Salipiger sp. CCB-MM3: one gene and its partner. The protein of the gene in region 1 interacts with the protein of each later gene in a pairwise test. Links are inferred from orthologs where the notes say so. Each region holds a gene or a part of one and is shown in the gene's direction. Other genes may lie near its edges.

Region 1 (5,004 bases):
GGCGCGATCCACGAAAGGCGCGTCCCGCGTGACGCGGCACGGATGCCCGAGGTTGGCGCAGAGCGTATAGAAACTCATCAGCACATGCGGCGGGCGCAGCGGGATCATCACGCGGCCCTCGGCGGCGAGCCGCATCACCGCGTCCCAATCCGCCACCGGCGCGCAAAGATCGGGCCGCACCGCCTGCACCTGCGCAGCGGCATCCACCGGCCACGCCCATTGCTGCCCGTCCCATGTGTAGCTCTCGAACGAATGGCCCAGCGAGCCCGCGGCAATTTCGGGGGCCTCCGGCAGCGGCACGAGGCAGCCTTCCTGAGTGATCTGCCCGACATGCGGATGGTCAATGATGATCAGGTCATAGGCCTTGGCCAGATCCAGCACCGGGTAACTCTCGAAATCCTGCAACGAGCGGCGGTCCCACGTGATGCGCACGCCCCGCGCGGCTTCCCACTCCTGTGACAGCGCGGCAAGCGGGTCATAGCCGCGCGGGTGATCCCAGGTCATGCCCTTGAGGGTGATCATAGTCCGAATTCCTCCCGGATGAGGCGTGAGTGTTCGCCGACCCGCGGCGCCGCCTGCGCCGTTTGCGGTCGGCAGCCGTTGATGGTGAGCGGGGCGCGGGTGGTGTCGATGCGCACGCCGTCGTCGCGGGTGACGGTCTGCAGCAGGTCGAGCCGCTTGAACGCCTCGGCCTCCATCAGTCCCGACCAGTCGAGCACCTCCGAGCACCAGATGTCGGCGGGCTGCAGGATCGCCAGCCACTCGGCGACGGTCTTTTCGGCCACCCGCTCGGCGATAAGGGTCTTGATGGCGTCGCGGGCAGAGAAAGCGTCGCGCGGCGGGCGCCCGGCCAGTTCCGGCAGCTCCATAAGATCCGCGAGCCGGTCCAGCGGGGTCATCGCCAGCGCCAGATGACCGTCCTTCGCGGCATAGACGCCGTAAGGCGCGCCCAGATAGGCATGCGCGCCGTTGATCTCCGAGCGCTGCGGCATGCGCCGCCCGTCGTTGAGCCATGTGGTCAGCACTTCGAACTGCAGATCGACCAGCGCCTCCAGCAGGCTGGTCTCCACATGCCGCCCGATGCCGTCGATGCCGCGCCGCACCAGCGCCGCCAGAATGCCCTGCGACAGCGCCACGCCGGCGAACATGTCGCCCACCGCCAGCCCCATGGGCACGGGCCCCTGCGCGGCGTCGCCGGTGAGCCACATCAGCCCTGAACGCGCCTGCGCCAGCAGGTCCTGTCCGGGGAATTTCACCCAAGGCCCATCGTCGCCATAGCCCGAGATCGAGCCATAGACGAGCCGAGGGTTGAGCGCATGCATCTCCTCCCAGCCGACCCCGATGCGCGCCGCCACGCCGGGGCGGAAGTTCTGGATCATCACGTCGGCTTTGCTCACCAGTTTGCGCAGCGCGGCAAGGTCGGCGGGGTCCTTGAGGTCGAGCGCGAGGCTCTCTTTGCCGCGGTTGATAGCGTGAAAGATCGTCGAGTCGCCGCCGATCTCCGTGTCCGACAGATAGAGGTGCCGCGACAGATCCCCGGCGCCCGCGCGCTCGATCTTGATCACCCGCGCGCCGAGGTCCGCCAGCCGCAGCGAGCAATAGGGCCCAGAAAGAAACTGGCTCAGATCGACCACCAGCAGCCCGTCCAGCGGGCGCTCCGGCGCCACCTGCGCGGGGCTCGATGTCTCTGTGGGCGGGGGCGTGGCGGTCATGGCGCTCTCATTCTTCTGTGAAAGATATCTCCACATATGAATGACCGCTGCGAGGTGCTCCCGTCAAGCCCATTGCGCCGCGCGGCGCTTGCCCCGCTCAAGCGGCATGCTATGACGGCCCCCATGCGCTACGACACACCGCTCATCCCCGCCCGCCTGCTGCGCCGCTACAAACGCTTTCTGGCCGATTGCGCGCTGCCCGACGGGCGTGAAATCACCGCCCATGTGGCCAATCCCGGGAGCATGCTGGGGCTTGCCGATCCGGGCGCGAAGGTCTGGCTGGAGCCGAACGACGATCCCAAGCGCAAGCTCAAATTCGCGTGGCGGCTCCTGGAGCATGAGAGCGGCGCCTTCGCCGGTGCCTTCACGGGCGTCGACACGGGCGCGGCCAACCGGGTGCTGCGCGCCGGGCTCGAGGCGGGGCAGGTGCCGGGGCTCGAGGGCTATGAGACCGTCCGGCCCGAGGTGAAATACGGCGAAAAGAGCCGGATCGATTTCCTGCTCTCAGGCGCTGGCCGCCCGGATTGCTATGTCGAGGTGAAATCGGTGACTCTGTCACGCCAGCCGGGTCTTGCCGAGTTTCCCGACAGCGTCACGGCGCGCGGCACAAAGCATCTGGGCGAGTTGCGCCAGATGGTGGCGCAGGGGCATCGCGCGGTGATGCTTTATCTGGTGCAGCGCACCGATGCGCGCGAGGTGACGCTGGCCGCAGACATCGACCCGGCTTACGCGCGCGCCTTCGCTGCGGCGCATACGGCGGGCGTCGAGGTGCTGACCATGGGCTGCGACATCAGCCCCGAGGGGATCCGTCTCGCCGCACCTCTGCCGTTCCGCGCGCCCTGAGCAGGACAATGGGCTTCGTCTAGATCAAAATATCCCGGGGGAGGCCGCGCGCAGGCGCGGACGGGGGCAGCGCCCCCATCCACTGGTTCGGGCTCAGACGAGCTGTGACTTGGGCATTTCACCGCCCTGATTTTCGCGCTTCTCGCCTGCGTCCTCGCTCTCATCCTTGGAGATATGCAGCGTGCGGGTCGGGAAGGGGATGTCGACGCCATTGGCATCCAGCGCCTCTTTGACCTTGCGCTTCATATCGGCCTGATACTGGAAGTAATCGCCGCTCGCGACCCAGACGCGCACCAGAAAATCGACCGAGCTGTCGTTGAGGTTGTTGACCTGAATGAAGGGCGCGGGCTCGTTCATCGAGCGGGCGTCGCCCATGATCGTGTCGCGGATCACCTGCTCGGCCTGCGCGAGATTGGCACCATAGCCGACGCCAAAGGTCCACTCGGCGCGGCGGGTGTCGTAGACCGAGTAGTTCTCGATCACATTCCCCCAGACCTCGGAGTTCGGGATGATGATCTGCGAGTTGCCGATGCTGGCCAGTTCGGTGGTGTTGAGCGTGATGTCCTTCACCGTGCCCGACTGCCCGGCAACCGAAATGAAATCCCCCAGCTTGATCGGGCGGAAGATGATGATCATCACCCCGGCGGCGACATTCGACAGCGTGCCCTGCAGCGCAAGCCCGATGGCAAGGCCCGCAGCACCCAGCGCGGCGATGATCGAGGTGGTCTGCACGCCGAAGGTGTTGAGCACGATCAGCACCGTGAAGATCAGCACCGTATAGCGCGCGATATTGCCAAGGAAGTTGAACAGCGTGTCGTCGAGTTTTGGGCTGCGCGCCGCCATGGCGGTGATCCGGCCCTTGACCCAGCGGCCAATAAAGAGGCCGATCAGCAGCAGCACGATCGCCGCCACCACATTGCCCAGCATCTGCGCCAGATAATCCAAGGTGAACACGTCCGACAGCGACGTGCCGTTGTAGATCTCGGTGTTGAGTACTTCGTTGATGCTGTCCATCGTCCCTCGTTATCCCTTTTCTCGCGTCTGTGCGCGTCTTATCATCACGTTATGCCGTGCCAGTGGGCGCAGCGGCGGGGCGCCGTGCATAACGCGCCCGCGCGGCATTGCGTTCCCCTGCCATCCTCTGGCAATGCAGCACAACACGCATTAAGTATTGAAGGGAAGAGACCCATGGAGCGCCCCGTCTTGCGAAATGACACGAGCGGCCGTCTCACCCGCGACGGCATCCGCATTCACGAAACCGGCGATTTTGCTGGCATGCATAAGGCCGGCGAGCTTGCCGCGCGCATTCTCGACGACCTCGCGCCGCTGGTCTATCCGGGCCAGACGACCGGGGCGATCGACGATTTCATCCGCACTGCGGTGGAAGAGGCGGGCGCGACCTCGGCGACGATTGGCTACAAGGGCTATCAGCACGCCAGCTGCATCTCGATCAACCACGTGGTCTGCCACGGCATTCCGGGCGAGAAGAAGCTGAAGGACGGCGATATTCTCAACGTCGACGTGACGGTCATTGTCGATGGCTGGTACGGCGACACCAGCCGGATGTATGTGGCCGGAAAGCTCTCGCGCAAGGCCGAGCGGCTGATTCAGGTGACCCACGACTCGCTGATGCTGGGCATCGAAGCGGTGAAGCCGGGCAACACGTTCGGCGACATCGGCCACGCCATCCAGAGCTACGTCGAGGCGCAGCGCATGTCGGTGGTGCGCGATTTCTGCGGCCATGGTCTGGGCCGGGTGTTCCACGCCGCGCCCAACGTGCTGCACTATGGCCGCGCGGGCTCGGGTCCGGTGCTCGAAGAAGGCATGTTCTTCACCATCGAGCCGATGGTGAACCTCGGCCGCCCCGAGACCAAAGTGCTGGCCGACGATTGGACAGCGGTGACCCGCGATAAATCGCTCTCGGCGCAGTTCGAGCATTCGGTCGGCGTGACCGCCGATGGAGTCGATATCTTCACCCTCTCGCCGGGCGGCAAGTTCCACCCGACCTGGGGCTGATAGAACGCGCCTTTTCTCAACTCGCCCGGAATCAAGGCGAAGCCGCCGGGCGAGCGCTGGCCCGTCCCGGCGGGCTGGCGCTTGTCATTCTTGCGCTGCGGATTGAAGGCATTCGGACTTGGCCGGGATAAAGCGCAGATCTCGAAAGTTGCAGCGCCATCCCACGGGCCAGCGCTCGCCCGGCTCTCGTCTCACCGCATCACGAAGGGGTTCGCCATGGGCTCTGCCGAGGTGTTGATCCATGTGGTGCGGGTGCGCGTGTAGTCCTTGATGGCCTCCATCCCCGCCTCGCGCCCGTAGCCGGAATCGCCAAACCCGCCGAAGGGCGCGATGGGCGAGATCGCCCGGTAGGTGTTCACCCAGCAGATGCCAGCCCGCAACCGGCCCGAGACCCGATGGGCGCGTGCGAGGTTCTGCGTGAACACCCCCGAGC
Region 2 (4,968 bases), on another replicon or contig:
AAGCGCCCGAGGAAGACACCCAATGGCAACCCTGAGCGAGGCGCGCCGCCTCGTTGTAAAGATCGGCTCGGCCCTTTTGGTCGACAAACATAGCGGCGATCTGCGCCGCGACTGGCTCGCCTCCATGGCCGCCGATGTGGCGCGGGTGAAGGCGCGCGGCACCGATGTGGTGCTGGTCTCCTCAGGCTCGATTGCGCTGGGGCGCGGCATCCTGAAACTGCCGCCCGTGGCGCTGCCGCTGGAACAGAGTCAGGCCGCCGCGGCTGCGGGGCAGATCCGCCTTGCCCGCGCATGGGAAGAAGCGTTGGAGCCGCATGGGCTCATCACCGCGCAAGTGCTTGTCACGCTTGAGGATTCCGCCTCGCGTCGGCGCTATCTCAACTCCCGCGCGACGATGGAAACGCTGCTTGGTTTCGGCACCGTGCCGATCGTCAATGAAAATGACACCGTCGCCACGGATGAGATTCGCTACGGCGACAACGACCGTCTGGCGGCGCAGGTGGCGGTCACCGTGGGCGCGGATCAGCTGATCCTTCTGTCGGATGTGGACGGCTTTTACACCGCCAACCCGGCGCAGGACCCCAAGGCGCGGCGCTACGAGGTGATCCACGACATCACCCCCGAGATCGAGGCGATGGCCGGCGACGCCGGTTCGGGCCTGTCGAAGGGCGGGATGAAGACCAAGCTCATGGCCGCCAAGACCGCCACCGCGGCGGGCTGCGCCATGGCGATCACCGAAGGCTCGGTGCTGCACCCGCTCAGCGCGCTGGAGGGCGGCGCCAACGCCACATGGTTCACGCCGCAGACCGACCCGCATGCGGCGCGCAAAGCGTGGATCCTGTCGATGAAACCCTGCGGCGTGCTGACCCTCGACGAGGGCGCCGCCGAGGCGCTGGCGCATGGCAAATCGCTGCTGCCGGTTGGGGTCACCCGCGCTGAGGGCGCCTTTGGCCGCGGCGATCCGGTGATGATCCGCGATAGCGCAGGGCGCACGCTGGGGCAGGGGCTGACGCGCTACACCGCCGATGAGGCGCAGGCGATCATCGGCCACCACAGTTCCGAGATCGAACAGGTGCTGGGCTATCCCGGCCGCGCCGTGCTGATCCACCGCGACGATATGGCGCTCTGAGCGCCTCTGCCCGGCTTCGTGCGCGTGGCGCGCTTCGGAATGCGTATTTAGAAAAGAGAAGAAGGACGCGGAAACCTTCGGGCTTCTTCTCTTTGAAAGTACGCACGGCCCGGCGCTGGCCAACCCCGCAATAGGCCGGAAGGGCGCGCAATCGGCACTGTATCCCCCAAGGTCACGGCGCTATAAGAGGGCTCCAAACCCCAACACCAAGGGTAAAGAGCGATGAAAGACCTCAGCGATATCCAAGCGATCATGACTGACCTCGGCAAACGTGCCAAGGCCGCCGCCGCGGAGCTCGCCTTTACCCCGCCAGAGCGCAAGACAGAGGCGCTCGAGGCCGCCGCGGATGCGGTCTGGGCGCGCCGCGCCGAGATCCTCGCCGCCAACGACAAGGACATGGCGTTCGGTCGCGAGAAGGGTCTGTCGGACGCGATGATGGACCGTCTGAAGCTGACCGAAGAGCGGCTTCAGGGCATCGTCACCGGTCTGCGCGCGATTGCGGCGCAGGAGGATCCGGTCGGTAAGGTGATCACCGAGTGGGATCAGCCCAGCGGGCTGCACATCAAGCGCGTGCGCACGCCGCTCGGCGTCATTGGCGTGATCTACGAATCCCGCCCCAATGTAACCGCCGACGCCGGGGCGCTCTGCCTCAAGGCAGGCAATGCGGTGATCCTGCGCGGCGGCTCCGAAAGCTTCCACAGCTCCGGCGCGATCCATGAGTGCCTCGTGGACGGGCTGCGCAAGGCGGGCCTGCCCGAGGATGCCATCCAGCTTGTGCCGACGCGCGACCGCGCGGCGGTGCAGCAACTGCTGACCATGACCGACTACGTCGATGTCATCGTGCCGCGCGGCGGCAAGGGGCTCGTCGGGCTGGTGCAGCGCGAGGCGCGGGTGCCGGTCTTTGCCCATCTCGAGGGCATCGTGCACATCTATATCGACAAATCCGCCGATCCGGTCACTGCGCTGAAGGTCGTGCTCAACGCCAAGACCCGGCGCACCGGAATCTGCGGCGCCGCCGAATGCCTGCTGATCCACCGCGAGGCGATGGACACCGTTGGGCAGGGCGTCATTCGGGCGCTGCTCGATGCGGGGGTCGAGGTGCGCGGCGACAGCGGTCTGCAGCAGATCGACGGCGTGGTCCCGGCCACCGAAGAGGACTGGGGGCGCGAGTATCTCGACAAGATCGTCGCCGCCAAGCTCGTGGCCGACGAGGAGGACGCCATCGCACATATCCGCCGCTATGGCTCGCAGCACACCGATTGCATCCTGTCGCAGGACGAGGCGGCGATCGAGACGTTCATCCAGCGGGTCGACAGCGCCATCGTCATGGTCAATTCCTCGACCCAGTTCGCCGATGGCGGCGAGTTTGGCATGGGCGCCGAGATCGGCATCGCCACCGGCAAGATGCACGCGCGCGGTCCGGTGGGGGCCGAGCAGCTGACCAGCTTCAAATATGTGGTGCGCTCGGAGGGCGCGGTGCGCAGCTGATCCGGGCGACCCCGGGCGCTTTGCGCTCAGACAAGATCGAGCGTGACCGCAGCATCGCCCGCGGTCACCTCTATCCGGCGGCCGCTGCGTGCGGCGAGCGCGGCCAGCATCGGGAAATGCACCTGCGCGCCGGACACGCCGGGCAGCGCGCCGGGTGCCCCGAGCAAAGCCCAGAGCGCCGGGTCATGGCCGATGCGCGGGCCGGTGCCGGTGATCCGCCATCCGCCCTCATGTTCGGCGATCTCGATCTGACCACCGAGCGGCAGCGCGCTTTCGCAGCACAGAAACGCCAGCATCGCCAGTTGCACCTCGGGGCGCGGCGCATCGCTGATCCGCCGCCAGTCGGGGGTGAGCCGCCCGCCCGCGCAATAATCGCGCAGCAGCCGGGCCGCCTCGGAAGGGCCGATCATCTGCTCGCCCTCGGCATTGCCAAAGGCGAGGCGAAACAGGTTGATCCGCGCGCGGGCGGCGTTGCAACTGTCGTTTATCAGCGCAAGCTCGGGGCGGTCCATCATATCGCCCGACAGCGCCAGAAGCTCGAGCCCATTGGCGATGGCGCCGACCGGGCTGACCAGATCATGGCAGAGGCGCGAGGCTACCAGCGTCGCGAGTTTGGCGTTACGATCTTCCATTCAAGCCTCGACGAAAGGGGACATACATGAGTGACCTCAACGCGTTTCTCGAGCCGGGGATGCTGGTCCAGCATCCCGACCAACCGGATTGGGGAATAGGGCAGGTGCAATCCAATATCGGGGGCCGTATCACTGTCAATTTCAGGGAGCAGGGCAAGGTCGTGCTCGATGGTGAGCGGGTGACCCTCCTGCCGGTGTTTGACGCCTAGGCTTAGAGCGCAGTCGTTTACGAATGGTTAACCAACATTTCCGAATTTTGCCGCAGGCCCTCCGCATCGGGAAAACTGTTTTCCTTTGTGGTTTGTCGCATTAGAACCGCGACAAGCGAAAGAGGACGGCCATGGCGCTGGACGACAGGAATTTGACGGTGCGGCTGGCGCGCACGCAAGACGAGATCGAGGCGGCGCAGCGCCTGCGCTACGAGGTCTTTGTCTCGGAACTTGGCGGCGGCGGCGAGATGGTGGATCACGCGCGGCGGCTGGAGCGCGACCGGTTCGATCCCTTCTTCGATCATCTTCTGCTCAGCGACGCACGGCGGGGGGGCGAGGTGGTGGGCGTCTACCGTCTGCTGCGCGACGATCAGGCCAAGGCGGCCGGGCAGTTCTATTCCGAGGATGAATATGATCTGGCGCTGCTGCGCGCCTCTGGCCGGCGGCTGCTGGAGTTGGGGCGCTCGTGCCTGCATCCCGAGTATCGGGGCGGGCCGGGCGTGATGCTGATGTGGCAGGCGTTGGCGGGCTATGTGGCCGAGCATGGGATCGAGATTCTCTTTGGCACCGCGTCGTTCCATGGCACCGATGTGCAGGCGCTGGCGCATCCGCTTTCGCTGCTGCACGAGCGGCATCTGGCGCCCGAAGACCTGCGCGTGCGCAGCCGGGTGTTTCAGCGGATGGACCTGCTGCCCGAGGCCGAGATTGACCGCCGCCGCGCTATGGTCGAAACGCCGGCGCTGATCAAAGGCTATCTGCGGCTTGGCGGGACGGTCGGCGAGGGGGCCTTTGTCGATCATGCTTTCAACACCACCGATGTCTGTCTGGTGATGGATACCGAGCGGCTCAACGCGCAGGCGGCCTCGCGCTACACGCGGGCCCGCCGGTGAGCGATCCGACTTGGCGCGGAGCGGAGCCGCCGGTGATCCCGCTGGGCTGGGCCGACTATCTGCGCGCGGGGCTGCGCGCTGTGCTGGTCGGCGCGGCGCTGCTGGTGGGGATCGTGGCCAAGCTTTTGGTTCTGGTCGGCGAGCGGCTGCTGTGCGGCGGGCGGCGCATCTGGTCGCCGTTTGTCACGCAGCTGACCTGCCGCTTGGTGCTGCTGATCCTCAGGCTGCGGCATGAGGTGCGCGGGCCGCGGATGGGCGGGCGCGGGGCCTATGTTGCCAATCATTCGTCATGGCTCGACATCTTCGTGCTCAACGCGCGGCGCAATGTGCTTTTCGTCTCGAAGGCCGAGGTGGCGGGCTGGCCGGGCATCGGGCTTTTGGCCAAACTCACCGGCACGGTGTTCATCCGGCGTGACCGGCGCGAGGCGGCGGCGCAGAGCGGCGTGATCGAGACGCGGCTTGCTGCGGGCGATCGGCTGCTATTCTTTCCCGAGGGAACCTCGACAGACGGACTGCGTGTTTTGCCATTTAAAACAACGCTTTTCGAGGCATTCCTGTCGGAAGGTGTGAAGGCGGATCTGCAGCTGCAGCCGGTGACCGTGGTCTATCATGCGCCGCCG

What was found. The genes of interacting proteins can lie anywhere in the genome.
Region 2: the proteins of sfsA (region 1) and AYJ57_RS02515 interact in binary tests that used the Escherichia coli proteins (3 or more experiments, as listed by UniProt). The link is inferred for Salipiger sp. CCB-MM3 from one-to-one orthologs.

What each region holds. Positions count from the first base shown.
Region 1 is NZ_CP014596.1:1,193,874-1,198,877, forward strand. What follows is about bases 742-3,695. They hold sfsA (DNA/RNA nuclease SfsA), read left to right. Parts: upstream 742-1,835; coding sequence 1,836-2,555; downstream 2,556-3,695. Other genes in these bases: AYJ57_RS19200 (CaiB/BaiF CoA transferase family protein), read right to left, coding at 742-1,712; AYJ57_RS19210 (mechanosensitive ion channel family protein), read right to left, coding at 2,649-3,569. Also shown: AYJ57_RS19195 (extracellular solute-binding protein), read right to left, coding at 1-522; more of AYJ57_RS19200, read right to left, coding at 519-741; map (type I methionyl aminopeptidase), read left to right, coding at 3,744-4,571; AYJ57_RS19220 (aldehyde dehydrogenase), read right to left, coding at 4,763-5,004. UniProt on the Escherichia coli protein: Binds to DNA non-specifically. Could be a regulatory factor involved in maltose metabolism.
Region 2 is NZ_CP014595.1:518,557-523,524, reverse strand. The notes cover bases 567-3,484. They hold AYJ57_RS02515 (glutamate-5-semialdehyde dehydrogenase), read left to right. Parts: upstream 567-1,351; coding sequence 1,352-2,617; downstream 2,618-3,484. Other genes in these bases: AYJ57_RS02505 (DUF3553 domain-containing protein), read left to right, coding at 3,276-3,458; AYJ57_RS02510 (histidine phosphotransferase family protein), read right to left, coding at 2,644-3,249; proB (glutamate 5-kinase), read left to right, coding at 567-1,129. Also shown: GTPase ObgE, read left to right, coding at 1-35; more of proB, read left to right, coding at 23-566; AYJ57_RS02500 (GNAT family N-acetyltransferase), read left to right, coding at 3,590-4,348; AYJ57_RS02495 (lysophospholipid acyltransferase family protein), read left to right, coding at 4,345-4,968. UniProt on the Escherichia coli protein: Catalyzes the NADPH-dependent reduction of L-glutamate 5-phosphate into L-glutamate 5-semialdehyde and phosphate. The product spontaneously undergoes cyclization to form 1-pyrroline-5-carboxylate.